3 regions of the Paenibacillus sp. 2KB_22 genome follow, and region 1 is predicted to be linked to each of the others. Evidence: riboswitches for the same ligand, from Rfam matches in the RefSeq annotation. Region 1 holds a riboswitch; each other region holds the start of a gene.
The links. Region 1 has a riboswitch for S-adenosylmethionine ahead of AB4111_RS23580 (methionine ABC transporter ATP-binding protein). Riboswitches for the same ligand answer to the same signal wherever they lie in the genome.
Positions count from the first base shown of each region.

Region 2: another riboswitch for S-adenosylmethionine. It lies ahead of metA (homoserine O-acetyltransferase MetA); the one in region 1 lies ahead of AB4111_RS23580 (methionine ABC transporter ATP-binding protein).
Region 3: another riboswitch for S-adenosylmethionine. It lies ahead of mmuP (S-methylmethionine permease); the one in region 1 lies ahead of AB4111_RS23580 (methionine ABC transporter ATP-binding protein).

Region 1 is NZ_JBFRHG010000004.1:263,566-274,019, reverse strand. It holds gene AB4111_RS23595 (thioredoxin family protein) at 1-306, shown strand, start outside; gene AB4111_RS23590 (COX15/CtaA family protein) at 841-1,779, shown strand; gene AB4111_RS23585 (Cthe_2314 family HEPN domain-containing protein) at 1,973-2,689, shown strand; SAM riboswitch class I at 2,828-2,969, shown strand; gene AB4111_RS23580 (methionine ABC transporter ATP-binding protein) at 3,095-4,129, shown strand; gene AB4111_RS23575 (methionine ABC transporter permease) at 4,130-4,789, shown strand; gene AB4111_RS23570 (MetQ/NlpA family ABC transporter substrate-binding protein) at 4,865-5,704, shown strand; gene AB4111_RS23565 (DUF2167 domain-containing protein) at 5,993-6,997, opposite strand; gene AB4111_RS23560 (SDR family oxidoreductase) at 7,165-7,944, shown strand; gene AB4111_RS23555 (NifU family protein) at 8,088-8,333, opposite strand; gene AB4111_RS23550 (YuzB family protein) at 8,414-8,668, shown strand; gene AB4111_RS23545 (NAD(P)/FAD-dependent oxidoreductase) at 8,665-9,726, opposite strand; gene mqnE (aminofutalosine synthase MqnE) at 9,963-10,454, opposite strand, start outside.
Region 2 is NZ_JBFRHG010000001.1:1,767,600-1,778,053, reverse strand. It holds gene AB4111_RS07615 (phosphodiester glycosidase family protein) at 1-663, shown strand, start outside; gene AB4111_RS07610 (MOSC domain-containing protein) at 694-1,380, shown strand; gene AB4111_RS07605 (ROK family protein) at 1,457-2,335, shown strand; gene AB4111_RS07600 (HRDC domain-containing protein) at 2,511-3,512, shown strand; gene corA (magnesium/cobalt transporter CorA) at 3,585-4,520, opposite strand; SAM riboswitch class I at 4,972-5,095, shown strand; gene metA (homoserine O-acetyltransferase MetA) at 5,331-6,248, shown strand; gene AB4111_RS07585 (PLP-dependent transferase) at 6,273-7,460, shown strand; gene AB4111_RS07580 (trans-sulfuration enzyme family protein) at 7,457-8,629, shown strand; gene mqnC (cyclic dehypoxanthinyl futalosine synthase) at 8,871-10,007, shown strand; gene AB4111_RS07570 (aldo/keto reductase) at 10,236-10,454, shown strand, end outside.
Region 3 is NZ_JBFRHG010000007.1:177,804-188,257, reverse strand. It holds gene AB4111_RS27345 (GerAB/ArcD/ProY family transporter) at 20-1,120, shown strand; gene AB4111_RS27340 (Ger(x)C family spore germination protein) at 1,117-2,319, shown strand; SAM riboswitch class I at 2,390-2,492, shown strand; gene mmuP (S-methylmethionine permease) at 2,584-3,996, shown strand; gene mmuM (homocysteine S-methyltransferase) at 3,974-5,014, shown strand; gene AB4111_RS27325 (hypothetical protein) at 5,169-6,341, opposite strand; gene AB4111_RS27320 (hypothetical protein) at 6,677-7,570, opposite strand; gene AB4111_RS27315 (hypothetical protein) at 7,609-7,842, opposite strand; gene AB4111_RS27310 (ABC transporter permease) at 7,983-10,385, opposite strand; gene AB4111_RS27305 (ABC transporter ATP-binding protein) at 10,389-10,454, opposite strand, start outside.

The DNA.
Region 1 (10,454 bases):
ATCCAATCCCCACGTTTGACGATTGCCGTATTCAAGGCAGACTGGTGTGGTGACTGCAAATACATCGATCCGTTTATGCCTGAGGTTGAAGAGAAATATGTACGTGAACTGACTTTAATTGAGGTCGATGTGGATCAGGTTGGAACGGTTAGTGAAGAGCAGAATATTCTTGGCATTCCGAGTTTTGTGGCGTATACAGATGGGCGCGAACTCGTACGGTACGTGAACAAGCTGCGCAAGTCGAGAGAAGAGATTGAGCAGTTCCTGGATCGCGCAGTTGAAGTGTACAACACGATCCATAAATGATGTTATATAAGTTCAACGAATGAATATTTACACAGACACTCCGATGACAGAATAACCTTCTGATCACTGTTATCCCCAGATTTCTTTGATCCTATTATAAAGGGGAAATCCGGGGATAAAGGCGAAGCATATGCTTCCGATGCAGCTTTCTTTCAGAAAGCTTTTAGCTTCGCTTCTTCAGGCTATTTCTGTCCTCTCCGTTATTGTGTAAATGTTTCATTGAACCTATATAAAAGTATGACAGGTTCATGTTGTAAAAGGGTATAATAAAAAGAACGCCATTTCTCTTGAAATAGGGAAATGGCGTTTGTGTGTTCTGAACTCTGTTTAAGACACCATTCAACTGGCTATCCCCCAATACCCCAATGACCTACGGGTCATTTTTTCACCAGACGTTAACATTTTGTCACAAAGCGCGACGTCAATGAACATTTTATCCGGTATAATGAATTTAGTTGTGAAATAAGTGTCAAAGTACCGAAACAAGCGAAGGATATTCTTCGCCATCTTAAACCAACAGCGGGTGAGAAAAATTTGAAACACTTAACTTTGTTTAAATGGTTAACCGTATTAACCTGTCTTGTCATGTTTCTGGCCACTTTTGGTGGAGGCATCGTAACCAAAACGGAATCGGGCCTTGGCTGCGGAACGGAATGGCCTCTATGTAACGGAAAACTCGTTCCGGCACATACTGTGGCTTCACTTATTGAATATTCCCATCGCGCTGTAAGCGCACTGGCTGGATTGTTGTCCATTGCCTCGTTTGTTGCTTTTCTGCTGTTCGGCAAGTCACGCCGTGACCTGCAATTGTTTTCTTTCTTAACCCTGGTATTTGTTATCGTCCAGGGAATCATGGGGGCTTTTGCCGTCGTCTTCTCCCAATCTTCAGCAGTCATGGCACTGCATTTCGGCTTTGCACTGATTGCTTTTGCCAGTTCCCTAATGATGGCGCTGGGCATAAGGCAGGAGGCAAAAGATGGCGGATTGGAGCGTCTGAATAAATACCCTCGGGTGAGCAAAAAATTCAGGAATCTGGTCTGGTTCTCCACCATTTACACATATCTCGTGGTATACACGGGTGCATTTGTGAGCCACACGAATTCTGCTGGCGGATGTTCCGGATTTCCGCTCTGTAACGGGCAGATTATTCCTGAGCTTTCGGGTGGGGTAGCGGTTGCTTTTGCTCATCGTGCAGCAGCAGCATCGCTCGTCATTGTTATTGCAATTCTGGGTCACTTCGCTTACCGTAATCATCCGGACAACAAGGAAATGCGTACCCTTGGCGTGGTATCCGTTGTTCTCATCCTGATGCAAGTAGTTATTGGTATTTTCATGATGGTGACAATGAACCGTCCGGAAGTATACATGTTCGTAGCTCTTGCTCATATGCTGGATATCGCCATATTGTTCGGAGTTTTAACGTATATGAGTTTCCTGGTGTACAAGCTGCATCGACCGGTTAATCGGTTCTAGATACAGATACAGTTCTCTTGAAAGTACTCGGCCTAATATGAAAGTCCACCATCCAGTGATGTACATCATTGGACAGGTGGACTTTGTTTGATGTCAGGGGGATCAGGGCAACCTATGGCAAGCAGCAATTACACGGAATGGATGAAGTGTTACGGTGATGAATTCTTGTTGAATTGGAAAGAGGAGGTTATATATGCTGCGAACGTTGCTGGGGGAAAAACCGCGTATAAACGAAGGTAAATTGAAGGAAGCGATGGACTCAATGGCGCCTACACTTGAGCTATTTCAGCGACAAATGCATGTGGACCACGATCCTACGCATGACTATCGGAAACTGTATGTGTGGACCCAGGGACTCATCTCCTCATTGGATGAACTGGAGCAAAGCTGCTTCGCTGCTTCTCATTTTCGCAAAAAAGTCGTTGCAGGCTCAACGGACGACATGACGCCGACTGAAAAAGCCGAGTATGCCCGATATGTGTATTTCTACAAAGATGGCTTCATTCGCTGCTTTGCCATTCTGGATAAAGTCGGCACCGTATTAAATGAAATATTCCAGCTGAATACTTCAAATACAAAAGCGCATTTTTCTTATTTTACGGTATTAAGGCAGTTCGATTATGCGAGGGAGCATCATGATCTTGCGTTGCAATTAATTCAGATCAAGGACTCATATAGGGAGCCGATGAGTAAGCTGCGCAAACGACGTAATATGGAAATTCACTACATGAACTCAGAAATGCACGATGACTTGTGGCAGTTACACCAGACCTTGCAAGGTAAAGTAAAGTTGGAGGATCTGAATCAGCATGTGCAGGAAATGCGTCAGGGCGTGGATATGGTCTGTGAAACGTTAACAGCCTCTTATCGTTATATCAATAAAATATGGCAAAGAAATAATTCCCTTTGACAAATCGGAATACTTGGAATATACTGAGTTTCAATTAGAGTGTTACAATGACGAAGAATGAACTGATATTTCTCAAAAGTTACATTCACATTATAAAGCATGAACTACATGAACTTATAAAATCCTACAACAACATATTTCTTATCGAGAGCGGCGGAGGGACAGGCCCGATGAAGCCCGGCAACCGATTTGTAATGACATGATACATGTATCATTCGTTATAGATGTTAGGTGCTAATTCCTACAAAATGGTGCAAGGCACGATTTTGGCAGATGAGAAGGTATATTCTTTCACGTGAAGAGCCCTCTTTGTTTCTGCAAAGGGCTCTTTTTTGTACTTTAAGGGGAGTTTTCCTTTAGATCGGGTAAAGATACATGTAGGTGGTTGGAAAGGGGCAAGTGCGATTGATTGAATTAAAAGGTTTAACGAAAACGTACGGCAAAGGCAAAAAGTCTACAACAGCGTTATCCGAGCTGAATTTGAACATCCAAAAGGGTGAAATCTACGGCGTGATTGGCCATTCCGGAGCGGGTAAAAGTACACTGATTCGCTGTATTAATTTGCTGGAGCGGCCTACGGAGGGTGAAGTATGGGTTGACGGGATCAATCTGACTGAACTGAGCAAAACCGAATTGCAGCAACAGAGACGCAAGATCGGAATGATTTTTCAACACTTTAATCTGTTATCTTCGGCAACGGTATATGATAATGTGGCTTTTCCACTAAAGCTTGTGAATACACCCAAGGATGCCATCGATCGCAAAGTGAAGGAAATGCTCAATCTCGTTGGTCTGGAGAACCATAGCAACAAATATCCAGCTCAATTATCAGGTGGACAGAAACAACGTGTGGGGATTGCGAGAGCACTTGCGAGTGATCCGAATGTACTTCTCTGTGATGAGGCTACTTCAGCACTTGATCCGCAGACGACAAATTCAATTCTGAAGTTATTGCTCGACATTAACGAAAAGTACAACCTTACGATTGTGCTGATTACACATGAGATGCATGTCATTCAGAACATCTGTGACAAGGTAGCTGTCATTCATCAAGGCGGCATTGTGGAACAGGGACCTGTAACAGAAGTGTTCCTGAAGCCGCAACATGCGATTACGCGGGACTTCATGATGCGTGACCATGAAGCTGGACTGGCTCTGGAAGAGACCGCTCTGGCGAATGCAGGCGTTGAACTGCAGACAGGGGTTGCTTCCAAACTTGTGAAGATATCCTTTCTGGGGAACAAAACGTATGAAGCGATTTTATCCAGAACGGTTCGCAAGACGGGTGTGGATTTTGCCATCCTGCAAGGAACGATCTCTACGATTAAACAGGTTCCTTATGGACAACTGACCGTTCGGTTCGAAGGTGATTCCTATGCGATTGATCGGACGATATCCGAATTAACCGCTGAGGGACTTGATGTGGAGGTGCTACGTTAGATGGATTTTTCAACCGTACGTTGGGAAGAGGTTGGTAAAGCTTCCATAGAGACACTGCAAATTTTGGGTGTATCAGGCCTGTTCACCGTTATCTTGGGTTTACCACTCGGAGTTCTGCTGTTCATGACAGCCCGATCTGCTTCAATTAAGTCACGGACAGTCTACACTATACTATCTCTGGTTGTTAATATTTTACGCTCGGTACCATTTATCATATTGATTGTTGCTCTTATTCCATTCACTCGTATACTTGTCGGTACAGCTACGGGGGTTCTCGGCGTAATACCTCCTTTGGTTATTTCAGCAGCTCCTTACTTTGCTCGATTGGTGGAGACGACGTTGCGAGAAGTTGACCGGGGGGTAATTGAAGCGGCGCAGTCGATGGGGGCATCCACCGGACAGATTGTAAGACGGGTGTTGCTGCCTGAGGCGTTACCTGGTCTGCTTGCCGGAATTACGATCACTATTGTTACGCTTGTCTCCTATACGGCCATGGCGGGCATGGTTGGTGGTGGAGGACTGGGAACACTGGCTATTAACTACGGATACTTCCGTTATCAAAATGAAATCATGATCATATCCGTAGTGTCGATGATTATTCTCGTGCAAATTCTCCAGATGGCTGGAGATCGCTTGGTTACATTTTTCACCAGGAAATAACACATAGATAACATGATGGCTATGCATTTATTCGAACGCAACATTAAAAAAATGATGAGAGAAGGGGTTTTACACATGAAAAAATGGTCTTTCGCTCTACTTAGTCTTATGCTGATTGCGGTTCTCGTAGCTTGCGGTAACAACAAGGACGCCGATAGCGGCGCAGACAATTCAGCAGGTGCACCACGCACGGTTGAATTGAAAGTGGGAGCTTCACCTACACCACACGCAGAGATTCTGGAAAGCATCAAGCCTGAGCTGGAAGCACAAGGTATTCGTTTGCAAGTCGTTACGTTCAATGACTATGTACAACCCAACCAGCAACTTGCTGATAAAAAATTGGATGCAAACTTCTTCCAGCATCAGCCGTACTTGGACACAGAGAATAAAGAACGTGGATTCAACCTCGTTGCTGTAACTCCTGTTCATGTTGAACCTTTTGGCGGATACTCCAAAAAGATTAAGTCTTTGGATGAATTGGCTGACGGCGCAAAAGTAGCAATTCCAAATGACCCATCCAATGGGGGACGTGCTCTGTTGTTGCTCGCCAAAGAAGGCATCATTACGCTGAAAGATAACACGAATATCACTTCTACGATTCAAGATATCACAGCCAATCCGAAGAACCTGGATATCATCGAGCTGGATGCGGCCATGATGCCTCGTCAATTGGATGAAGCGGATCTGGTATTCATCAACGCTAACTATGCGCTTGAAGCGAACCTGAATCCGGCGAATGATGCTTTGCTGATCGAAGATCTGCAAGGTAACCCATACGCGAACATCCTCGTTTCCCGTGAGGACAACAAGGATTCAGATGCAATTAAGAAGTTGGCTGCTGCCCTGCACTCCGAAGAAGTGAAAACATTCATCAAAGAGCGTTATAAAGGTGCAGTTGAACCTGCAACTGAATAATTTAACGATATGAATGATATGGTGTGAGCTTGTAAGAAGAGGATGTCCCATAAGTCATGAATATGACGGAAGGACATCCTCTTTTTGCGTTATTTTGTTTTAATGAACCTGACATATGGTATTCGCTCCCATTTGCCCAGATCTCTGGTTTGTTAAATCTTGCAACCGTTGATGATCTGCCTTTTAAGGTGCGGTAGGTTCATTAGCGCTTGGAGCGAGGTGGAACTTTTGAGTCAGCCCCTTCCTAAGTCTGTGCGAGGCGTGGATCAACAAAAGTCACAACATAGGTCAAAGTTTTTCTGATGTATCAGCATTGGAGTGATGTCCAGATTGGCGGTAGTAGGATAATTCATTCTGATCAGCATGCTGCTGTTCATCCGCTTCCTGCAAGTACGTCCTCTCGGAGGGAGAGAGTTTTTCTTCATCTCCGTGTGAACTTTTGATTTTGTATCTGATCCAACCGATTAGCCCAAGAACGACAACCAAGATTATGGCCCATCCTTTTTTGAGCAAAAGAAGAGCGCTGAATTTTTGGGAAGCTGTATACCCGATTCCGCCCATCAGAAGGCTGTTGAGCCCTATGGTGGAAGTTTTGTCAGTTGATGCATTATATTCTTCGTAGGTATGTCCTGCATTGATGTGAAGTTGATTAAGAACGGTTTCCTCGAATGCCTGGCGGCTCTGTTGAAAGTTGGCCGTATCAATAACCAGAATGGCTGTGATGTACCCTTCGCGTGTCAGGAGTTTTACATTGTAATTCACCATGGCTTGCTGATCAGCATTCTTGAAACCTAGGGAGTAGACCAGCTGATGTTTGGTCTTATCGTATGCCGGTTCAATTTCCCAACCTGTTATGTACGTTCTGTATTCGGGATCGAGCTCTCTGTTCTCTTCTTCTGTGCCTCGGATATAACTGCTTAACAGTTCTTCGCCATTCAAATTTTGGTCATCATCATGAATATGACCTGTCTTCACGTATTCAAATACAACATACCACGAGCCGTATTCACTATTGCTGGTTAGGCTTCCGATTTCATTCCCGTTAGGCTTTCCACCGCTGTTAAGTATTGAGCGCTGGGTATTGGCCTTATCCAGAAAGGAATGACTTTCAGGGACTTTCAGTGTGGCTTTGCCATCGAGCGTTACAGATGCGGGGCCAATAATCCAATCATACTCATCGGGTGATTGATACGTCTCACTTTCTGCTGATACCTGCAAGGCACTGGAGACTGTTAATAAACTCACCATTAAAAGTGTAAGAAATGATATCCATCGTTTGTTCTTCATATTCATGTAGAGGTCCTTTCGGGTTATATCCTCGACAGTACCATAGGTATTCGATTGCAATCAAGATATATTTGGAATTAAAGGTGGATAATCCCTTGTGGATATGCGAGTTGTAGGAGGACGATAAATCTTTTATACTGGATAGTGACTGCTCTTTGAAGAGGGGGATGAACGTGAAGGGAAAGATTGCCCTCATAACGGGAAGTGCCAAAGGTCTTGGTAAAATGACGGCCCTCAGTCTGGCAGATCAGGGATGTCATATTGCCCTCAACTATGTACACAGCAGAACAGAAGCTGAGGCTTTAAGGGCTCAGATTACAGCCAAGGGTGTGCGGTGTATTGCTATCCAGGCGGATATATCCAAGGTAGAAGATATCTCTTCATTGGTTGAACAGGTGGAAGACAACCTGGGCAGCATTGATATTTTGGTGAATAACGCGGGTCCATTTGTCCGTGAACGACGATTATTTGCGGATTATTCTGAAGCTGAGGTCCAGATGCTTGTGCAGGGAAATCTGCTAGGACCGATGTTGCTGGATCAGCGTGTATTGCCAGAGATGAGACGCAAGCAATGGGGACGCATTATCCATTTTGGCTTCAGTCATGCTGGAGAAGCGAGATCATGGCCTCATCGCGCCGTATACGCGGCGGCCAAGGTAGGTCTGGTCTCTTTTACAAAGACACTCGCCGTTGAGGAAGCTCCTTATGGAATTACGGTCAACATGGTATGCCCGGGAGATATTCGCGGTGCCAACAAAGAGAAAACGATTGATGAAATGGCAGGCATCACGGACGAGGAAACGCCAAGAGGGCGTCCTGGCAGCGGTGAAGATATCGCACGAGTGATTACGTATCTATGCCTTGATCATTCCGATTTTATAACAGGTAACATTATGGATGTATCTGGAGGGCTTGATCCGATTCGTCCGACCATACAGCGTGAGGATACTTAGGTGAGTTATAGGACTGGATATTGAAGACGTTGATGCTGGTCTAGGGGACAGATGAAATGGACAGGCTGAATATGCGCACAAAAAAGAGCCCTCCGCTTCATGCGAAGCGAAAGGCTCTTGAGGTTTATTTCGTGAAGGATTGATTAGAATACTTGTACGACTTCTTGTACACCCTCAACTTCTTCAAGAAGGGCGCGTTCAATCCCGGCTTTTAAGGTAATGGTGGAGCTTGGGCAACTGCCGCAGGCACCGACCAGTTTCAGCTTAATGATGCCGTCTTCCACGTCAACCAGTTCCACGTCACCGCCATCGCGTTGCAGGAACGGACGAAGCTTGTCAAGAACATCAGATACCTCATCATACATGGTGTCTTGTGCGTTTTCGCTCATATTTTTCAACTCCTTTCCTTATTATATTATATTACAAATGGCCATAAATTAAAATGGTCAAACAAAGCAGGTGAACCTACATGAGACCGATTATTGAATTTTGTGCCAACAATATGCATTTTGGCACAGATGAAGTCATGGATCAACTGGAAGAAAATCCAGACTATGACGTGATTGAATACGGCTGCCTCACCAACTGCGGCCAATGTTCTATGACTCCATTTGCACTAGTGAATGGTGAAGTGGTCATCACGGACAAAGTGGAAGATCTATATAACGCCATTCTGGCCAAAATTGCCGAAGCCGATGTCTGGGACGAGCTCGATCTCGACTAACCGAGATGGCGCTTGGACATCCAGAGCACACCACTTTTCAAAATACGAGGTACACGTCCCATCATGGACGTTTTGCCCATTAGCCCAAACCCGGACTTCTTGCCGAGTGCACCCAGTGTGCCACGAAGCTTGAGTGGATGTGGATTGGGCTTTTCGCCTTTCCAGAGGGCATGCTGAATATGGGCGATCTGCTCACCCTGTACTTCCGCAGCTTGACCACTAGGCGCATAAGGCACACTGGCACAGTCACCAACCACATATACATCAGTATATTCCGGGATTTGGTAGTATTCATTCAGGACGACACGACCTTGGGGATCTTTGTTCACGTCCAGATCCTGTACCACTTTTACAGGCTGAATGCCTGCCGTCCAGACAACAGCATCCGTTAGGATCTGTTCATCCCGGTTATAGATGGCATTAGGTTCAACGCGTGAAATGGCGATATGTCCGCGTGTCTCTACCTGATGTTCGTTGAACCATTCATGCACATACACGGACAGACGTTGCGGGAAAGCGGATAATACACGTTCACCACGATCCAGAATGCTGATGTTGAGATCCGGTCTGCTCTCACGAAGTTCGGCTGCCATCTCGACACCACTTAATCCCCCGCCTACAATATGCACATTGCCATAGGCTTTGACTTCATTAAGTCGCAGGTAAGTCTCGCGTGTTTTGCTAAAGCTCTGAATGGTACAGCTGTATTCTTCTGCGCCTGGCGTGTTGTGGAAACGGTCTGTACAACCAAGTCCAATGACAAGCTTGTCGTATTCAAGCGGGTCTTGGCCTTCAAATTCAATCTGACGCTGTTCCAGGTCAATCGAAGTAACTTCTCCATAACGGTAAGTGACTTTGTCGCTCACTGGAAATTGGATACGCAGGTCATAATCGGATACGGTTCCTGCTGCGAGTGCGTAATATTCGGTCTTTAATCCCTGAAAAGGGCTGCGGTCCACCAAAATAATTTGTGTATCGGATGGAATCTTACCTTCCAGAAGTTCCTTGATGATGGTGAGGCCGCCATAGCCGCCTCCAAGTATGACGAAATTTTTCATGACTCGGCTTCCTTTCTGCATCAGTCCCACTGAAATGGGGCTGTAAACTGTGGAGCAGCTATGCAAAAACATAGCTGCTCCTTTTGTTAGGATTTGATTAGTTGAAAAGTAGGCATTGAGAATTGAAGATATTATTCAGCAGTTTGCACCACTCGAATTCAAAAGTCTCCCTATTCATGAAAGCTACGTTCTGGAGTGGTGCGGGTACAATATTGATTGTATTTTGTATTTATATCCTATTCGTACACTTGAATTTCATTGTAGAACGTATCACGTTCTACCGGAATACGTCCTGCACCCTTAATGAGCCATATAAGCTCTTTACGTGTAAGGCCTTCAGGTGTGAGTGCACCTGCCGCATGACTAATCCGTTCCCGAACGATCGTACCGTGTGCATCCGAAGCACCGAAACCAAGAGCGACTTGAGTCAGCTGTGGACCGATGTTAATGAAGTATGCTTTGATATGATCGATGTTATCCAGCATCAGACGGCTAATCGCAATTGTTTTGAGATCCTCATAAGCCGAGTTACGACGCATAATGCTTGCGTTTTTACTTTTTGGCTGCATGGAAAGCGGGATAAAGACCATGAATCCGTTGGTCTCGTCTTGCAGTTCACGAATCTGTACCATATGGTTAACGCGATCCTCATAGGATTCGATCGATCCATACAACATCGTAGTATGTGTGCGCATGCCGAGCTCATGAGCTGTGCGGTGCACCTCAAG
Region 2 (10,454 bases), on a different contig from region 1:
GGTAAAGTAACTGATACAAAAGGCAAATCACGCAGTTGGTATGCGACATTTATTAATCGAACACCCTCTGCGAGTGCAAGCATTACGATGCTGTATACCCCTGAGCGTGGTGCCACAGTCGGGTTCAAAGGTGGTACTGCAGTAGTCATGGAGAATGGCATCGTGACCAAAAAAGTACCCAATACAAATGTAGCCATTCCAAAGAATGGCTCGGTACTGGTCTTCACAGGCAACCAAAAGTCCTCTTCGGATCGTTTCACCGTTGGTTCAACCGTAGAAATGAATTACAGGTATACTAACGCAGCAGGTAAAGAGATTCCTTGGCAAGATGTGGTGACCGCTGTGGGAGCAGGTCCGCGTCTGGTGAAAGACGGTAAGGTAGCTGTAAATCCGACAAGCGAAGGTTTCAAGGATGCCAAGATTCTTAATGCTTCAGGAGCCAGAAGTGGTATCGCGATCATGGCGGACGGCTCCGTTATGCTGGCTACCGTTTCCGGAGCAACAATCAAGGAGTGGGCAGCGGTGATGCAGAAGCTTGGTGCGAAGCAGGCCATGAATCTGGATGGTGGTGCATCCTCAGGCATGTATGCCGGGGGCAAAATGCTGACTTCACCAGGTCGACTTTTGAGTAATACACTCGTATTTGGCGGCTCTGTGCGTTAAAAGAAAGTGATTATGGGAGGTATGACTCAAATGACACTCACATCTGATCGAAAGCCAGGGGAGGGCAATACAGCTGTTCTGGCCATTAATGTAGGACTGCCGCAGCCGCTCCCTGGGCAGAAGCGTGAAGTGCTGAGCGGCATTGTGAAACATCCTGTATCCGACGCGGTTTTCCTGTCATTCACTGGAATGACAGGGGACGCGCAGGCGGATCTGGTGCATCATGGCGGCCCTGACAAGGCCGTTTGTGTATACGATTACAGTCGTTATCCGGCGCTCGAACAACTGATGGATCGCAAGCTGAATTGGGGAGCTTGTGGAGAAAATCTGACAGTTGAAGGCTGTGCCGAAGAAGACGTCCGGATTGGTGATGTGTATGAGTTGGGTGAAGCCACAGTGCAGGTCAGTCAGCCCAGACAACCTTGTTTCAAGCTGGGTGCGAGGTATGATTATAAGGAGCTGCCTGTTTATTTTCAGGAGAGTGGATATACCGGCTTTTACTTTCGTGTACTGCAAGAAGGTGAGGTAAGGCCTTCATCGATATTTCGACGGATCAGCACCGATCCTGCATCAATGACGGTTCTTGAAGCCAATCGAATTATGCATCAGGGAAAAGAAAATGTCGAGGGTATGGAGGCGTTGCTGGCCATTCCTGCGCTGTCAGACAGCTGGAGGCAAACGTTAATGAAACGATTGTCCAAGCTCGAGAACAAGTAGCAGGGTAATTATAGTGTCATCAAGTAAAGCACGAACGATGATTTCCTTTTTAAACTAACTTGGGAGTGTGACTAACATGACGATCTTAGGCGCAATTGAAGCAGGTGGAACCAAATTTGTATGTGGTATTGGCACAGAAAAAGGAGAAGTTCTGGAACGCGTAAGTTTTCCAACAACAACACCTGAAGAAACAATGGCTCAAGTGATTTCTTTTTTTGAAGGGAAAGGCATTGAAGCTTTGGGTGTAGGTTCATTCGGTCCAATTGATCCAATTGAAGGAAGCCCAACGTATGGTTATATCACAACAACACCAAAACCACATTGGGGACAGTATAACCTGATTGGCAAGCTCAAGGAGCATTTTGATGTACCGATGACATTTGATACGGATGTGAATGGTGCTGCACTTGGAGAAGCAACCTGGGGCGCTGCACAAGGTCTTGAGAGCTGTCTGTATATCACTGTGGGTACAGGTATTGGTGCAGGTGCTGTGGTTGGCGGTAAAATGGTCCATGGATTGTCTCATCCAGAGATGGGACATATCATTGTACGCAGACATCCGGAGGATACGTACGAAGGTTTCTGTCCGTATCATGGTGACTGTCTTGAAGGTCTTGCAGCTGGACCAGCCATTAACAAACGTTGGGAGCAACCGGCTTATGAGCTGCCTGCAGATCATAAAGCATGGGAGATTGAAGCACATTATCTGGCACATGCACTGATGAATTATGTTCTCATTCTCTCTCCACAGAAAATCGTAATGGGTGGCGGAGTAATGAAGCAGGAGCAACTGTTCCCGATGGTTCGTAGCAAACTGCAGGAGTTGCTGGCTGGATATGTTCAGCATCCGGCACTTCAATCCGAGATTGACCAGTATGTTGTTTCACCCGGACTGGGTGACAATGCGGGTCTATGTGGTTCGCTGGCGCTTGCCAAACTGGCATTGAATAAGTAGATCATTAAGGGATTGACGAATTTTACCATTGTGGTATGATATGGGCAACAGCATAGCACGGTTAATGAGGAAGCACCTCTCTTGCATGGATTTTGCAGGAGAGGTGTTTTTTGTGCTGCCTGTGGTAGCGTAACTAACCAGTATAGGCTGAAATGTTAAAGGGAGGGAACGGAAAATGGAAGTCATTTTCATGAACAGATTGTCCAGAATGTCAGATCAGAATGCAGAGTATGCACAGCTATGGATTGGGGAAGAGGAAGATAGCTGGCAGTTGGGATGGAGTCGCTACGAGGAAGGAGAGCGTGAGGACAGCATCTGGTATGAAGGGGCTTCTTGGGAGGAGCTGCTTCATATTTACCGTCATCAGCTTGCCATACAGATGAGTGAGGGGTACCGACCGCAGTTGCAGGGGTTATTTCATGAGAATGATGATCTGAAGTCACGGAGTTATGGTGGACAGCGGCTCCATTGTTACAGTGAGCTATACGGCAATGAACAGTTATATACGGATCTCTGCACATGGCGTAGGAAGAGAGCCGTATCTGACCGGAAGGCACCGTATTTTATTGCAACGAATCGTCTGCTGCGTTTGATCAGTGCCTTTGTTCCGCAATCGATGGATGAACTGATGCAACTGCCTGGCGTAGGGGAGAGCAAAGCGACTGACTATGGTGCGGAATGGATGGAGATTACGAACGGGTTGGAGCGTTCAACGACATTTCCGCTGGACTGGGTATACACGGCACTGAAGGAAGAAGAGTATGAGAGCTGGTTATACAAGCAGAGAGAGCAGAAGTACAAACAGGAACTTGATAAGTTCACCACGCGCAAGCAGGTGCTTGAAGGCATGAAGGAAGGGTATACGTTAGAGGAAATTGTTAATCGATCCGGATTATCCCGACGCGAGTTAATTGAGCTGTTGGAGGCACTGGATCACGAAGGTTATGACACCGATTGCCTTCTTGATGTGGAGCTTGCAGTGATGCCAGAGAACGAACAAGAGGCTGTATGGAGTGCTTATGAGGAGCTGGGAGATACGTTTCTGAAGCCAGTATTACATAAGGTGTATGGAGGAGAGAAGCCCGACGGAGGAAGTCTGGAGCAGGTCTATGAAAGACTGCGCATGATTCGGATCCGCTTTCGTCGGCACGCAGAGACAGAGAAGCAAGTTGGTTAAGCTTCGGAAATGAAAAAAAAGACGAGGCGTTTCTCCAAGAGGAGCGCGTCGTCTTTGTTATTTCATACGAGTTCATACCCAGTCTTTTTTGCGGAAAATGAAGAACATGCTCAGGCCCAGTGTAACCATCAGGCCAATCACAACAAAATAGCTGTATTTCCAGTTAAGCTCAGGCATATTCGTAAAGTTCATGCCGTATATACCGGTAATAACCGTCAGCGGCATGAAGACCGTGGTAATGGCGGTAAATACACGCATGATCTCATTCGCCCGGTTTGCTATACTGGATTGGTAGGCTTCTCGCAAGTTGCCCATCAGGTCGCGATAAGTCTCAAAGGTTTCCGATATTTTTACGGCATTCTCATAGATGTCACTGAAATACTTTTGCAGTTGATCATCGATGAGACGCAGATCTTTTTTGTTCAGGGTGTTGATGACCTCTTTCTGAGGTCCAAGGACTTTTTTCAGCCACAGAATCTCACTGCGCAGCCCGATGATTTCATTCAGATGTGACTTTTTGGTGTGCATCAGAATGTCTTCCTCAAGCTTCTCGATCCGTGCTTCAATTCGGTCACCTACGGTGAAATAATTATCAACAATCAAGTCAACGAGCAAATACAACAGACGATCCGGTGTACTGATTTCCTGTTCCCACAGGATTGGTTTCAGTGTACGCAATTCGCTGACCTTTTGCTTCGTAACACTAATAATGAAATGTCTGCCGAGGAACAAGTTCACCGCACGCAGAAATATCTCTTCATCATCGAAACGGATGCTATTAATCACAATAAAATAATGGTTCTCATAAATTTCAATCTTCGGACGTTGTTCTTCGTCACTAAGACAGTCTTCCACAGCCAGATCATGCATCAAGAACAGCGGCTGAAGTACCGCCAAATCGTCTACATCTGCATCGATCCAGTAGAATCCTTCCGCTGGTGGAGTCAGCGCCTGCTGAATATCGTCCACCGGAATAAATACACCGTTGTTTACCAACCGGATTTTCATCGTTAATCTACTCCTTCTGCACCCGCCAACTTGGCGGATATTATCATTATGGGCGCAAAAAGAACAAATCAGCCGGTCGGCAGCGGAGCCTGGAGATCAGGGCTGCGTTCACTATATAATCAAACGGAAGTCACGTCCCGCTGCCGGCATGCTGATGTCAATTCTCTATGCAGTTTATCGGAATTCGGCTGCCAGTCAGGCCTCGGGTCGCCATCCATTTAATATGTCACCTCTCACATAAGGGTTTATAACACCTTGTTTAGTATACCGCTGGTACAAGGTGCTTTCAAGCGCAAAAATGTGTCTATTTCGCGCCCTGAGGCAGTGTATGACAACGGATGATGAACGGTTCCGATTTGGACCGCAGACAGAGAACTGCAACTTGACGTGAGGGCATTAATGTAATAAAGTAGACGGTGAACCATATTAAATTACAATCTAATACAGCGAAATCTTATCAAGAGTAGGTGGAGGGACTGGCCCGATGAAACCCGGCAACCGGCGGTATACCGCACGGTGCTAATTCTTGCAGCGACCAAGTGTCAAGTGGCACTGTTGTAACTGAGAGATGAGAGAGGCGCATATCTATTTACATATGACCTTTCTCGAAATCCGAGGAAGGTCTTTGTCATATGCCCCGACTTCTCAGCAGTGATTTTCGCTAAGGAACTTGAGGTTGTTTGTAACGTTGGATGAAAGAGCAATTCAATGTTTTTACAAGCTCAAGGCAGTCAATCACTGTATTGATGTGAAGACATCAAGCCAGTGGCGGCTGCATCTATCTATGCACAAGGAGGAGTTAGACTTACCATGCCAATCAAAATTCCGGATACTCTACCAGCAAAAGAAGTACTTGAAGGAGAGAATATCTTCGTCATGGATGAAACTTCTGCATACCAGCAGGATATTCGTCCACTCCGTATCGCTATATTAAACCTGATGCCCACAAAGGAAACGACCGAAACACAATTGCTTCGTCTGGTGGGAAACACGCCTATTCAGGTGGATGTTGTTCTCGTACATCCCAAATCCCATACGTCGAAGAATACGTCGCAGGAGTATTTGGATCTGTTCTATAAAACCTTCGATGAAATTGAGCACCGCCGTTTCGATGGCATGATTATTACGGGTGCCCCGGTGGAACAGATGGATTTCGAAGACGTGAACTATTGGAATGAAATCCAGGAGATCTTCGAATGGACCAAAACCAATGTGACTTCAACCCTCCACATATGTTGGGCTTCCCAGGCAGGTTTATACCATCATTTTAACGTACCCAAGGTTGCACTTGATGAAAAGTGTTTCGGCGTTTTCCCACATACCATCAATAAACCACATGTTCCGTTGTTGCGTGGATTCGATGAAGTATTCAACGTTCCACATTCCCGTCATACGGAAGTGAGACGCGAAGATATTGAAAAGAATGAGAATTTAGAGATTTTGGCTGAATCCGAGGAAGCGGGTATCTTCCTGGTTGCTACCAAAGATGGCAAACAAATTTTTGCCACAGGACATGCCGAGTATGACCCGTTCTCATTAAAGTGGGAGTATGATCGGGATGCAGCTAAAGGGTTGGATATCGCATTGCCTAGACATTATTATCCGAATGACGATCCTTCACGTGTGCCACCCGCCACTTGGCGCGCTCATGCCAACTTATTATTCTCTAACTGGCTCAATTACTATGTGTATCAAGAAACACCTTACGATATTGGCCCGCAAATCTAATCGAGATTACAGGAGGATGCAGCAATGGAAGACAACAACAAGTTGAAAATCGAAAGCCGCTTAGCACAAATTGGATCCATCAATGAACCGGTAACAGGCGCCATTAACTTTCCGATCTATCAATCCACTGCGTTTCGTCACCCGAAGCTTGGACAAAGCACGGGGTTTGATTATATTCGTACAACTAATCCAACCCGTAAAGTGTTGGAAGAAGCGGCTGCAGCGCTGGAGTCCGGTGATGCAGGGTTTGCCTGTAGCTCGGGTATGGCCGCCCTGCAAACGATTTTTGCCATGTTTGGTCAAGGCGATCATCTGATTGTATCGCTGGATCTGTATGGCGGAACCTATCGTCTGCTTGAACGCATCTTGTCCCGTTTCGGTGTAACCGCAAGTTATGTGGACACGAATGACCTTGCAGCACTGGAGAAGGTTCGTCAGCCGAATACCAAAGCTGTATTCATTGAGACACCAACCAATCCACTGATGATGATCACAGATGTGGAAGCCGTTGCTTCCTGGGCGAAAAGTTACAACCTGTTGACCATTGTTGACAACACGTTGTTGACTCCATTTTTCCAACGTCCGATTGAACTGGGTGCCGATATCATCATTCATAGCGCTACCAAATATCTGGGCGGACACAATGATGTGCTGGCCGGACTAATTATAACCAAGGGTGAGGCATTATCTGCAGAGATGGCGTTCCTGCATAATTCCATTGGAGCCGTATTGTCTCCAAGTGACTCTTACCAGTTGATGAAAGGTATGAAAACGCTGGCTCTTCGCATGGAGCGTCATGAATACAATGCGCTTACCATTGCGAAATACTTGCTTGAGCATCCAGCGGTGGGTGAAGTGTATCATCCAGGCCTGTCCGATCATCCGGGGTATGAGGTGCAGAATAAACAATCCACCGGTAACACAGGTATCTTCTCTTTTAAAGTGAAGGATGCACGTTACGTTGAACCATTGCTACGTCATATCAAACTGATTGCTTTTGCCGAAAGTCTCGGTGGAGTGGAATCACTCATGACCTACCCAGCGGTACAAACGCATGCGGATATTCCGCTTGAAATTCGTGATGCCGTAGGTGTGGATGACCGACTGCTCCGGTTCTCCGTAGGCATTGAACATGCAGATGATCTGATTGCAGATCTTGGCAATGCTCTGACAGCTGCACAACAGGAAGTCGAAGGAGGCGTGCACTCATGAGTGAGTCCAACAACAAGCAGAATTCTGAATTAAAATTTGATACCAAATTGCTTCATTTTGGTGATGAAATCGACAAAACAACTGGAGCCTCCAGTGTACCAATCTATCAAGCCTCTACCTTCCATCATTTTGATATCTTCAATCCGCCTCAACATGATTACAGTCGTTCGGGTAATCCGACACGTCAGGCTTTGGAAGATTACATCACACTGCTGGAGGGCGGAGCACGAGGATTCGCCTATTCATCGGGAATGGCTGCGATCTCCAGCGTGTTCATGATGTTCTCCGCAGGAGATCACATGATTGTAACGGAAGATGTATATGGAGGTACGTATCGGTTGCTTACTTCCATATTAAGCCGTATGCAGATTGAGACGACCTTTGTAGACATGACTAATATAGATGAAGTAAAAGCGGCACTCAAGCCGAACACCAAGGCAGTTTATATGGAAACACCGTCCAACCCAACCCTGCGTATTACGGATATCGCTGCCGTAACTGACTGGTCGAAGGAACATGATCTGATCACAATTCTGGATAACACCTTTATGACACCGTACTATCAGCGTCCAATTGAGCTTGGTGTGGATATCGTCGTACATAGTGCTACCAAGTTCCTCGGGGGGCATAGTGATGTGTTGGCAGGTTTAGCAGTTGCTCGCACGGAATCACTTGGCGTACAACTGAAACAGCTGCAAAATGGACTCGGAACTGTACTCGGGGCACAAGAATCCTGGCTTTTGATGCGCGGGATGAAAACCTTGGGGGCTCGTATGGCTCATAGTGAACGGAGCACAGCCAGACTTGCGGCATGGCTTAATGAGCGCAGTGATATTACCGCTGTCTTTTATCCTGGACTGGAGGACCATCCGGGCCGCGAGGCACATGAGCGCCAGTCAACAGGATATGGAGCTGTCGTTTCATTTGACGTCGGTTCAGGAGATCGGGCAAAAGCGGTTCTTAACCGGGTGAAGCTACCCATTGTTGCTGTAAGCTTGGGAGCTGTGGAGAGTATTCTGTCCTACCCAGCGATGATGTCTCATGCGGCAATGCCTGCTGAGGTTCGCCATGACCGTGGAATTACAGATGGATTGCTGCGTTTCTCGGTAGGTCTGGAAGATATTGAAGATCTGATTGTAGATTTGGAACAAGCACTTCAGGAATCTTAGCAAAAGTGAGTGCCTAAATACGTCTATCCGTATCACTTAAGTTCGAATCAATTCCATTCCATATGTAAAAATTTTTACTTATTTTTAAAGCACCTGTACATAAGGTGCTTTTTTTCACATGTAACCTGTGTTACGATATGTGGAGTACAGAAATGCGATGTTGCCACCAGAACTTGCTTCTTTTGAACAAGTTGGGACGGATCGTTATATAATTTCTCTTCATGAGGGAGGCTTTTTTACGATGAGTACGGTAGACCGTATCTTAGATAAAGCCCTTCGGGGCGAACGTTTGGACTTGGAAGACACGATTCAATTATTTGAATCCAATGAAGTGGACAAAATCGGGGCAGCTGCTAATGTCGTTATGAAACGTATGCACCCTGAACCATACAGAACATTTGTAATTGGGCGTAACGTCAACTACACGAACGTGTGTGATGTGTACTGCCGTTTTTGTGCTTTCTACCGCAGACCTGGTTCAGATGAAGGTTATGTACTTCCAGATGAAGTTATTTTCCAGAAAATTCAGGAAACGGAAGATGTGAATGGTACCGAGATTTTGATGCAAGGTGGAACGAATCCAAACTTGCCTTTCAGCTATTACACAGACCTGTTGAAAGCCATCAAAGAGCGGTTCCCGAACATCACGATGCACTCTTTCTCCCCAGCTGAGATTATGAAAATGGTTGAAGTATCCGATGGTCTTACATTGGAAGAAGTTGTTCGTGCCATTCACGAAGCTGGACTGGATTCCTTGCCTGGCGGCGGTGCTGAAATTCTAGATGACCGCACACGCCGGAAGATCAGCCGCTTGAAAGGTTCATGGCGGGATTGGATGGACGTTATGCAAACTGCACACCGCATCGGTATGAACACCACAGCAACGATGGTTATCGGCCTTGGTGAATCGATGGAAGAGCGTGCATTGCACTTGCTCCGTGTACGTGAAGCGCAGGACGAATGTATTGCGAACAAGTATGATTCCGAAGGTTTCCTGGCATTCATTCCGTGGACTTTCCAGCCAGACAATACAAACCTTAAGCTGGAGCGTCAGACGCCGGAAGAGTACTTGAAGACTGTAGCCATCAGCCGACTGGTGCTTGATAATATCAAGAACATTCAATCCTCTTGGGTAACCATGGGTCCTGAGATTGGTAAAAAGTCGCTTGAATTTGGCTGTAATGACTTTGGTAGCACGATGATTGAAGAGAACGTTGTATCTGCTGCTGGTGCAACTTACAAAGTGAACATTGAATCCATTTTGCGTTTGATTCGAGAGGCCGGTTATATTCCGGCACAACGTAACACCCGTTACGACATCTTGCGCATGTTCGATGAAGAGAATACCGTGACTGAAGATTTCGTAATGCAGAACTAATTAATATTTTAAATACAATTTTCATAAATGCTGATCGCTAGATAAGTATTTATGAAGCCAAGCCCGCTGACTACTCCGTATGGAGAGACGGCGGGCTTTTTGATTTTTTCTGGAGATTGAGGTCATCAAACAGTACATGTTACGCAAATGCCGATATTTTATAATGAAATTGAACTGTTACAATGAAAGGGAACTTGTGTAGTCAGACATGCAGGAAGGGGCAAACCAATGAAGAGAAGAATACTTGGAAAGACAGAACTGGACGTACCTGTATTAAGCTTTGGAGCATCCTCCCTCGGTTCTGTATTTCGTGACATTGACCGGGAGGAAGGGATTCGCACTGTACATGCAGCCGTAGATGCGGGGATGAACTACATAGACGTTTCACCTTACTACGGGCTGACCAAGGCAGAGACGGTATTAGGTGAAGCTATCCGTAGCTTGCCG
Region 3 (10,454 bases), on a different contig from region 1:
GGTCTGGAGGTGAAATGAAGTGAATGGCTCCCCACAAAAGATAACCACGACACAGGCCGTTGTCATTATTGTCAATTACATGCTTGGTGCCGGGATCTTGACGTTACCTCGAACGACCAGTAAGGCTGTCGGAACACCGGATGTCTGGATATCCATTATTCTGTCGGGACTGATTATTGCAGGTGTCGGAATTGTACTGGTAACCTTATGTCGCAGATTTCCAGGGAAAACGGTATTCCAGTTCACCCGTGAAATTACGGGGAGCTGGATTGCTTACATATTGGGATTTGCCATGATTATGTACTTTATGGTGATTGCCGCATTCGAAATTAGAGTCATGGCTGAAGTAACAGGGATGTATCTGCTTGAACGCACCCCCACATGGGCGATTATTATGGTCTTCATGTGGATCGGTATATATATGATCTCAGGTGGGCTTGGTGTCATTGTACGTGTGTTCGAGATTATTCTGCCGATTACAATCATTATCTTTGTGATTGAAATTCTGCTGAGTAATCAGCTATTTGAGATTGGGAATCTAAGACCGGTGCTCGGGGAGGGGCTTATGCCCGTTTTCAAAGGACTGAAGCCTTCTCTATTGTCATATACGGGGTATGAGGTGATGCTAATCATGACTGCTTATATGAAAAATCCAAAGAAGAGCAATATGGCAATGAGTTGGGGGATATTCATAACGACCGCAATCTATTTGATTACTGTTGTTATGGTTGTAGGTAGCCTATCCCTTGATGGAATCAAAACACGGACTTGGCCAACGCTGGATTTGGTAAGAAGCTTCGAGATACAAGGTTTGATATTTGAACGGTTCGAATCCTTATTGTTGGTCATCTGGATTATGCAAATCTTTTCGACTACAGCGATTACACATTATTGCGCGTCGGTGGGCATTCGTGATTTGTTCCGTTCCAAAAAAATCAAGGGCATTATGTATGGTCTGCTTCCGTTCATTTATGTGACAGCAATGATGCCTAAAACGGTGGATGATACCTTTAAACTTGGGGATATGCTCGGCAATGTATCCGTGATTCTATTCGCCATTTTACCTCTGGTCCTACTGTTGTTAAGTCTGATTCGCAAAAAAGGAGGCAAGCATGCATGACACCATTTCGTATGCTCTTACGTGTAGCTTCTGCCTTGTGCATTCTGTTATTGATATCCGGATGCTGGAGCAGTCGGGAAATAGAGGATCTAAGTCTCTATGTCGGTCTTGGAATTGATGTCGGTAAAGAGACAGCATTTGAAAAAGACATCGCTGAACAGGGAGGAACATATCCTAAGAAGAACTATGTGACCGCTACGGTGCAGATTGCTCCAGGCATCACCAATAGTCAATCGAGCCAACAATCCGGTTCGCCTTCTTCCGGTAAAACATCCTACTCCAATGAACAGCTCAGTGGAGATTCCATGTTGCAAATCTTCCGTCAGTTTGCGTTAAGGCGGGATCGGCCCCTCATTGGACATCATCTGAAAGTTATCGTCGTCTCCAAGGATATTGCCAAAAAATATGGTTTGAATCAATTACTTGATTTTGTACTACGGGATAATGATATTCGACCGAACTGCCTGGTGCTGATCAGTCATCATCGTGCATTAGATGTGTTGACTTCACAGGACCCGTCTCGGATTCCGGCATTTTATCTCACAGGAATTACGAACAATTCGTATTTGTCCAACAAAATTTTGGATCCTGTATTACTGTCTAAATTAGACGCTCAAATGCAGTCCGGTACCAGCTTTCTGCTTCAGAATGTGTTGTATTCCCATGGAGAGGACAAGTTCTCTGGGGGCAGCATCTTTGATGGAAAAACAACCAAATTCATTGGAGAACTTAGTCAAACAGATCTAGAAGGTCTGTCATGGCTCAATTCCAAAAAAAAAGGAGGTGTCTTAAAAACACATAACAAGCAAGGATTCACCGTCGTATATGAAATCAAGAAGAAAAAAGTGAAAATTATTCCGAAGGTGGTTGGCAATGATATTTCATTTCATGTGAAGACTGAATCGGAAGGCTGGCTGATGGAGGATTGGCGCGCTCCCGAGGAAGAGGAGAAAGGTGAATATCTCAGAGAATTGGAAAAGGATTTTGCTGAGCTGGCCGAACAACAGATTCGTCAGGTATTGTCCAAACTTCAGCATACCTATAAAGTCGATGTAGGGGAATTTCGGGATAGCTTGCGTATTAAACATCCAAAAACATGGAAGAAAGTCAAAGATGATTGGGATAAAATTTTTAGCACCGTGCCGATCACGTATGAGGTTAAGACCACCATCACCAATCCAGGGTCTTCTACAGAATAGCGAGATGTGCCATTTATGATTTAAATGTTGACACATTCATGATAGATCGCTATATTTATAAAAAATCATTTTCTTATCCAGAGAGGTGGAGGGACTGGCCCTTAGAAACCTCAGCAACAGATCTGAAGGATACTGTGCTAATTCCAGCGGGTGAACAGCCTGATAGATAGGAGCGTTTGTTTTTATTTGTCAGTAACGGCGCACTCTTTAGGAAGAGTGGGTCTTTTTTGTTTTTTCTGGATGAAGAAGTAGGGAGCAGCAGGTATGGAGAACAACAACGACAAAGGGCATTTTCAGCGGAAAATGCAGGCACGGCATGTGGTCATGCTCTCTCTGGGTGGAGTCATTGGAACGGGATTATTCCTGAGCTCGGGTTACACGATTCAGCAGGCGGGACCACTGGGAACTATTCTTTCCTACCTGATTGGAGCCATCGTAGTATATTTGGTCATGCTCTGTCTTGGTGAACTGTCTGTTCATATGCCGGAGACGGGAGCATTTCATAGTTATGCAGCTAAATATATCGGACCAGCAACAGGTTACACGGTGGCTTGGTTGTACTGGTTAACCTGGACTGTTGCGCTTGGCTCCGAATTCACAGCCGCCGGTCTGTTGATGCAGCGCTGGTTCCCATCGGTAAACGTATGGATATGGAGCGCGCTTTTTGCACTGATGATCTTTTTGTTCAATGCTTTAACGGTAAAATTATTCGCAGAATCTGAGTTCTGGTTCTCATCTGTGAAAGTAGTTACCATCGTAGTCTTCATTATTATCGGTGGTGCAGCTATGTTTGGGTTCATCCCCATGGCGGATTCTGAACCGACTCCATTCCTTTCCAATATTACAGCATCCGGGTGGTTCCCTCATGGGGCTACAGCGATATTGATGACCATGCTTGCTGTTAACTTTGCATTCTCAGGCACCGAGTTAATCGGTATTGCCGCTGGAGAAACGGAGAATCCGGAAAAGACGATTCCCAAAGCTATTCATACCACGCTGTGGCGGTTGGTTATTTTTTTCATCGGAACGATTATTATCTTGTCGGCTTTGCTGCCCATGTCGGATGCCAGTGTACTGGAAAGTCCGTTTGTAGCGGTAATGGAGCGGGTGGGTGTACCCTATGCAGCAGACATTATGAACTTTGTTATTCTGACGGCGATTCTCTCTGCTGCGAATTCAGGTCTGTATGCTTCGTCACGAATGCTCTGGTCTCTGGCAGATAAAAAGACGATCTCCCCTTGGTTTGCCAAACTGACCAAGCGCGGGGTACCGCTGAATGCACTTCTGATCAGTATGGTGGGGGGTGCACTGGCTTTGCTGTCCAGCATCATTGCCCCAGGTACAGTATATATTACTCTGGTCTCCATCTCAGGTCTGGCTGTCGTTGCCGTATGGATGAGCATCAGTGCTTCCCAGTTCATGTTCCGCAGACAGTATATCCGGGAAGGACACGCGGTCAAAAATCTGGTCTACCGCACACCACTGTATCCGGTGGTACCGATTGTTTCATTTATATTATGCCTGGCTTCATGCATAGGTATTGCCTTCGACCCAACACAGCGAATTGCGCTGTATTGTGGGGTTCCGTTTATCGCAGTATGTTACGCAGCTTATTACCTGACAGAACGTGTGAATAAGAAAAGAGGACAAGTATATGACGCAAACACAACAGACTAACCCCATAGAACAGATCCTGCGTGAACATCCGGTCATGATTCTGGATGGAGCGCTGGCAACAGAACTCGAACAGCATGGATGTGATCTGGATGATCCATTATGGTCGGCTCGTGTGTTGCTTGAGAATCCGGATGTTATTGTTCAGGTCCATGCGGATTATTTCCGGGCAGGAGCCGACTGTGCGATTACATCCAGTTATCAAGCCACGGTGGATGGCTTCCGCAAGAGAGGAATCGGTGAGCAAGAAGCGTTGGACCTGATTCGCAAGACGGTGGAGCTGGCTGCACAGGCGAGAGATAACGTATGGGCAGAAGTGCAGGGAGGCGGAGTAGAAAACACGGAAGTCAAACTGGAGGGCAATCTGGTCATCGGAACGGCACAACAAACGTCTGATGTCCTAGAGACAGGGGGCTTGGCCCGGCCACGACCGATGGTTGCTGCATCCGTTGGACCCTACGGCGCTTATCTAGCTGATGGATCGGAATACATCGGTCACTACGGTGTGTCAGATGAGACATTGGCTGCATTCCATCGTCCGCGGATGGCCGCGTTGCTTGAAGCGGGTGCTGATATTCTGGCTTTTGAGACCATTCCATCCTTGCAGGAAGCACAGGTGCTGGTTGATTTGCTGAAGGAGTTTCCTCATGCGTATGCCTGGCTATCTTTCTCCTTGAAAGATGGGACGGCAATCAGTGAGGGCACGCCGATTGAGACATGTGCACAATTGTTTGGTTCCGAGCCGCAGATTGCTGCGATTGGCCTGAACTGTGCTCCCATGGAAGTGGTGACGGAAGCAGTGAGTATTTTGAATCGTACCAGCGATAAACCTGTTATTGTGTATCCGAACTCGGGAGAAGTATACGATGCAGCAACGAAGACGTGGAGTGGACAGGGTACATGTGGCAGTATGAGTGATGCTTCGGAACAGTGGGTTGCTGCGGGGGCAAAAATTATTGGCGGCTGTTGCCGAACTACGCCACATCAGATTGGCGAGCTTGCGAAGAAGTGGCGGAAATAAAAGACTTGATGTAGGGTTGTACCCCAAAAAGCTAGAGATACAACCAAATATAAAAAAGCCCTCACGATCCATTACTGGATTGGTGAGGGCTTTTTCAGTGTGATTTAGCTTATAACAACATGAGGACAATCCTCTTCTGATGCCCCTGATTATGCTATTTAATTAACCGAGTGCTAACTAAGGTACGACCTTCGTCGCTTAGGATGTACAGACCCGTTGTGTTATTTAAAAATAGACGATCCTCACTAAGATCAAATTCGCCATTTTTGTAAGTGTACAAAACGTTCAGGTTGCTTGTGTCCATAATAATTAGTTCGGTATTTCCATTCTTTTTAGCTGTAAACATAAAACTTGTACCATCAACTGCCATATGAAGAGGCATCCAATAGCTGTTATAGGTGGTTGGTATGGGCAGATATGCCTTCTCAGCGATTAACTTACCCGCAGATGAATATAACTTAATTCGTTTATTTTTAGCATCTACAAACAAAAAACGATCCTTCAATGCAACAATTTCAGTTGAGTAATCAATATAAGGAAGTTCTTTTGTCCATCTGATTTTCCCTGAACTGTTGTATGCTTTTAGCGTCATAATTTTTTTGTGAATACTATAATGCAACAATGTATCATCGGATAGACCCATAATCTGGTTATACCCTTTTCCGCCAGTAATCGTTTTAATTTTTTTTCCTGTGGTCAGGCTGCTTATGTAGAAATCGGGATGATCACTGAATTTTTTACTAATAATAATATTTCCTGTGATTTTTTCAATAAAATACGGAACCTTGAAATTTCGGCTTAAATTTCCGTTGATATCGTAATAGTAGAGTGTACTGCTTTTTAAATCACCAGAGTCCGCAACCACATACAAACTTCCATTCTCTCTTGGATAGGATGACTCAGGCCCGTAGTATCTCAAAAAATCTTCTGGCGGCCCGGGCAGAGGTGCTGTCCAATGGATTTCACCTGTGGCTATATGCTTGGCACTTACTTGATTATCGTGGAAAATAAACATATATCCATCATCGGATAGCGTGTACTCGTTGTCCGTTGGAATCGACCAAAGTAGCTCCCCTGTTTTGGCATCTACACTGTCGATATAATAATCATTATTCTTGCCTGCTTTAGTTACGAGCAGACTTTCATTCCCCATGGCGTCCGTAACACTCTTCATAGAATATGAGCTTGTTGCACTCTGTCCGCCGTTGGTAATATCATACCCCCATTGGAATTGCAGCAGATCTTTAGCCAGAGCTGGCTCAGATGGGATCGCAAGGAAGATGCACAGGCTGGCTATAAGCCAATAGTTGATTCGTTTTAAACTCATGATTGGTAGACTCCTTATGTAATGTTCTCTGGATTATGGAAGTAACTGATACTTTCTTATTGTCTGCCCGTCGGAAGGTATGAAAAATAGTTCATTTTGCTTGTTGAGGAACAGTTCATCTCGATTAAACCTTACATCGGTCCAATCGTTCTGCGACACCCGATAGAGCTCTCTCAGATTATTCGAATCTCTAATCACGAGTTCTATTCCCTGTTCCGTGTATTGGATGTACATAAAACTCTGTAAATCGATTGCCATTTTCAGAGGGCTATTTGGCTCACCTTGCATGTAAAACGGATTTTCATTTACTCCTGTAATGAATTTTCCATCGGAATTCATAAGCATGATATTGCCTGCGGTTTGTTCCAGATACAGCACACGATCATGGATGATAAATATCTCGGGAGGCCCTTTTTAAAAGAGAAATCATACTTCCATTTCAAAGCTCCCGTAGGCGAGTACGCTCTCAACTCAAGTTCACGGTTATTGATAAACTTCCGGGTTACTAGGGTTCCATCATCCGTAACTCTATTCCCGTAGGGCAAGGTTGTTTCATTGGTCAGCACCGTTAGCTTCTTCCCTGTAGAAAGATCAAAAACGTGAGTATACGGACTTTTGTTGCCCGGTTGACCTAAAATAAAATTGCCTTCTATTGTGTAGTGTTGCATATAGGGGAGAATAAGCTTTTTGCTTCGATGTCCCAGTTCATCATAATAATAAAGAGTTACATATTTGTTTTTGTGATAAGTGAAAGAATAAGCTGTTCCGTTTTTGGTGAAATCTGAGGACTGACCTTCACGAAAGTAAGGGTTTAATGAGGACCATATCGGTTTACCGGTTGTCAGATCCGAGACCGTAATAATATCATCAAATCTTCTTTCATAGTCATCAGTTTCAGCAGGTTTGAAAGTATACATGTAACCATCACTGGTTGAACCATAATCAGATTCTGGCTTGGACCATCGGATGTCCCCGGTTTCACCACTAATGTTCTCCACATATATGAGGTCCTCATTCACAACCTTTCTCACCAGAATGTTTAGGTTACCGGACGAATCCAGTCTGAAGTAATGCGGAGTGAATCCATCCCCCCATTTGCCAGAATCGATTTGTTTGGTCCATTCAAGCTGCGGCACAGCCTTAGCGGAGGCCAAAGGTATGCCAAGTGACAACACTCCTACACTCAGGATACTGATCAACAAACAAAATCGAATACAAAACCATTTCAAAATAAACAGCTCCTTAATAAAGATCGAGGTCAAACAGCTTAATCTGGACCTACCGTTTCATTTTTAATATCCTGCACCAACCTTATGATCTCCGCAACACCTAGTAACAATAGTCCTGCTACAATGCCGTTCATCAAAACTGGAAGAGCCAAAGACCATTGAAAGCCATTGAACTCATTTTGTCCAACGAGAATACCGGCAATAATGGATAGAATGATGCTAATCCAAGCTACCCACTTCAACAATTTACTCGTTTTATTTTTGTTGTACAAAGAAATTAACTCCTTTACCATAGTATACCATTAAGTCTATCATACCTATCGTTGCTAGGTATATAGGACTATTTATATGTCGGATTTAGATTTTTTTTTGAAATATATTGTCATGTATTTTAATAACTGTTTTCTACATGTTATTCGACGACAAGAATACGCGGCGATGCCTGACGAATCACCTTGGACGATACCCACGATCCTAGAGCTGCGGCAAGAATACTCAGACAAGCAAAGAGTATAATGCCTCCCCAGTTCAAAATAAGAGGAATCTGGACGATACCGTATCCCGATAGGACTTTTTCAAGTAACAGGGGGAGAAGGTATACGCCTACAATGACTCCAAGCATTGAACCAATCAGAGCTAATGCAACTACTCCGGTAGCAATGGAGAAACGGATTTTTCCAGATGTCATTCCAATCGACTTATATATGCCATACGTCTTGCTCTCTTTGCGAATGCTGATCCGGCAGGTACTGAAAATAATAATGAATGTAACCAAAATGAACAGCAGACCCATTAGAGCCATGGGGTACACAAGAATGCTTGCAGCTTCTGCATAAACAGAATCCAGCAGCGTTTTTTGCGTGACGATGGAAGCAGAGTCTTTGAACCGCTCATTCAATTGGTTAGCAATGGCTCCTGCCTGTGAAGGATCGTTGACATTAATAAACGCGACATCTACATCTCCGTAATTCGGATTCACGCTTCGAACCGCTTGAGCTGTGATTCTTCCGGATACCGACATGTCGGAGATGGCCTGATAGATGCCCGAAATCATGAACGTGCGCTTTTCTCCTTCAATGTAGAGATCAATGAGATCTCCCATATTCTTGTTTAACATCTTGGCAACACTAACCCCGATTGAAATTTCATTTTCGCGTTCCGGATTGTTTCCTCTCAACGTCTCAAACCCAAGATCTTGATAGCTTCCATCCAGTACTCTTAGATAAAGACTGGTAGACTGGCTGGCCACGTCGGTTGAATCATCTGGAAGGATAACTCCGGTGATGTTCCCTTGCCAGCCCACATTTTTGATGCGAGGGTCTTCTTCCAATACGTTCTGCAGCTCTGCTCTCGGAAACGTAGCTTTGTTTACAACGACTGCGGCAATGTTAGCATTGTCATAACCCCATTTGGCCGCCGTCTGATAGATTCCGGTAATGCTGGTCAGTACAACATAGCCGAGGACAAGGACGGAAGCAGCCATCGTTGTTAGCAATAACATCAGAACCGAGCTTTTGCTGTTTTTGATCAGATTGCGTATGCCGATGACAAAAGAGACAGGCAATCGTCCAAACAAGGCCCGGTTTGTGAGCGGTGAATTCATTCGTCGCGCCATGCGTACATTGTCGCTCTCCGACATACCGTACCGAATGGCCTGAACAGGCTCGATCGTGCGAGCTTTTCTGGCGTATAACACGACGAATGCAATAACCAAGACGAGTAACAGTAGCCCTACAACAATAGCAGCTCCAGTGCCCTCAATTGGAAGATCACCCTGGCCAGTCCGCAGGGATGATACGGAGATGTTGATGATGAATTTGGAGACGAATACGCTAAGTACCAGCCCGGGAAGAACGGCGATGATGGACAGCAGGGCATATTGAATGACGTAGGTACCAATGGTGCCCCGGGAAGTGAGTCCCAGCGATTTAAGGATACCTATCGTTTTGTAGTTGGCCAGAATGGCATCGGATATGGTGAAGCCAATCGTAATGAGGGCAATAATCATCATGACGCCCCCTAAGAATATCATAATGAACCCGACGATCTGATTGATGATCAGATAAAAGGATGAGATACTTTCAAATTCCATTTTGGTTTCCAGAAAGGGGGCACCCGTCTCGCTTGTATAACGATCCCAGTAGCTGGAGTTCGTACTGTAATCATCAAAATGGATGCCCATCATGTGAATATCTTTTCCTGCAAGCGTACTTAAATCATTTTGGTAATCCGTACTGTTCATCCAAATTCTTGCCGTATTGGTGAACGGTGCTCCATAAGGAACATCCACAACAATAGCTGAGACTGCGAGGTCAAGTGTGGTTGATCCGGTTTTGAATTGAATGGTATCACCGACAGCGATGTTATAACCATTCGCCATGGAGGTTGGGATCCATACACTTCCTTGTTCAGGAGCCGAATGCTGTGTACCACTTGCAAATACAAGTTCATCTACACTCCACGGAGGAGGCGGGGTATTCATCATGTATAGATAAAGGTTAGGGATGTCAGTGCCACCAAAAGTGATGCCCGACAAGGTGCGGTAAGTAAGCAAAGGTGAGACTTGAACACCGTTCTGGGCGGCCCACCAGTCATGCACAGTTTGGGGATCATTCAGTCCTTTGTCGAACGTCAAGATCTGATGGGACCCGTTGGTCCGACTATGCATCTCCTCGAACTGGTTACCCGTATTGGCCAGAATGATGACAGATGTGGACACCAGTAGTGTAGACAGCAAAATAAGCAGGGTGATGAACAGGTTTTGAATTTTATTTTTACTCAGATAAGAAAAACTCAGCTTTAGAATGGCGGCCATAGGTTACTCCTTCCCCGACACGAAGGCGAAGACCATGGATTCCCGATTCTGAATCTGGGTTTCGTCATA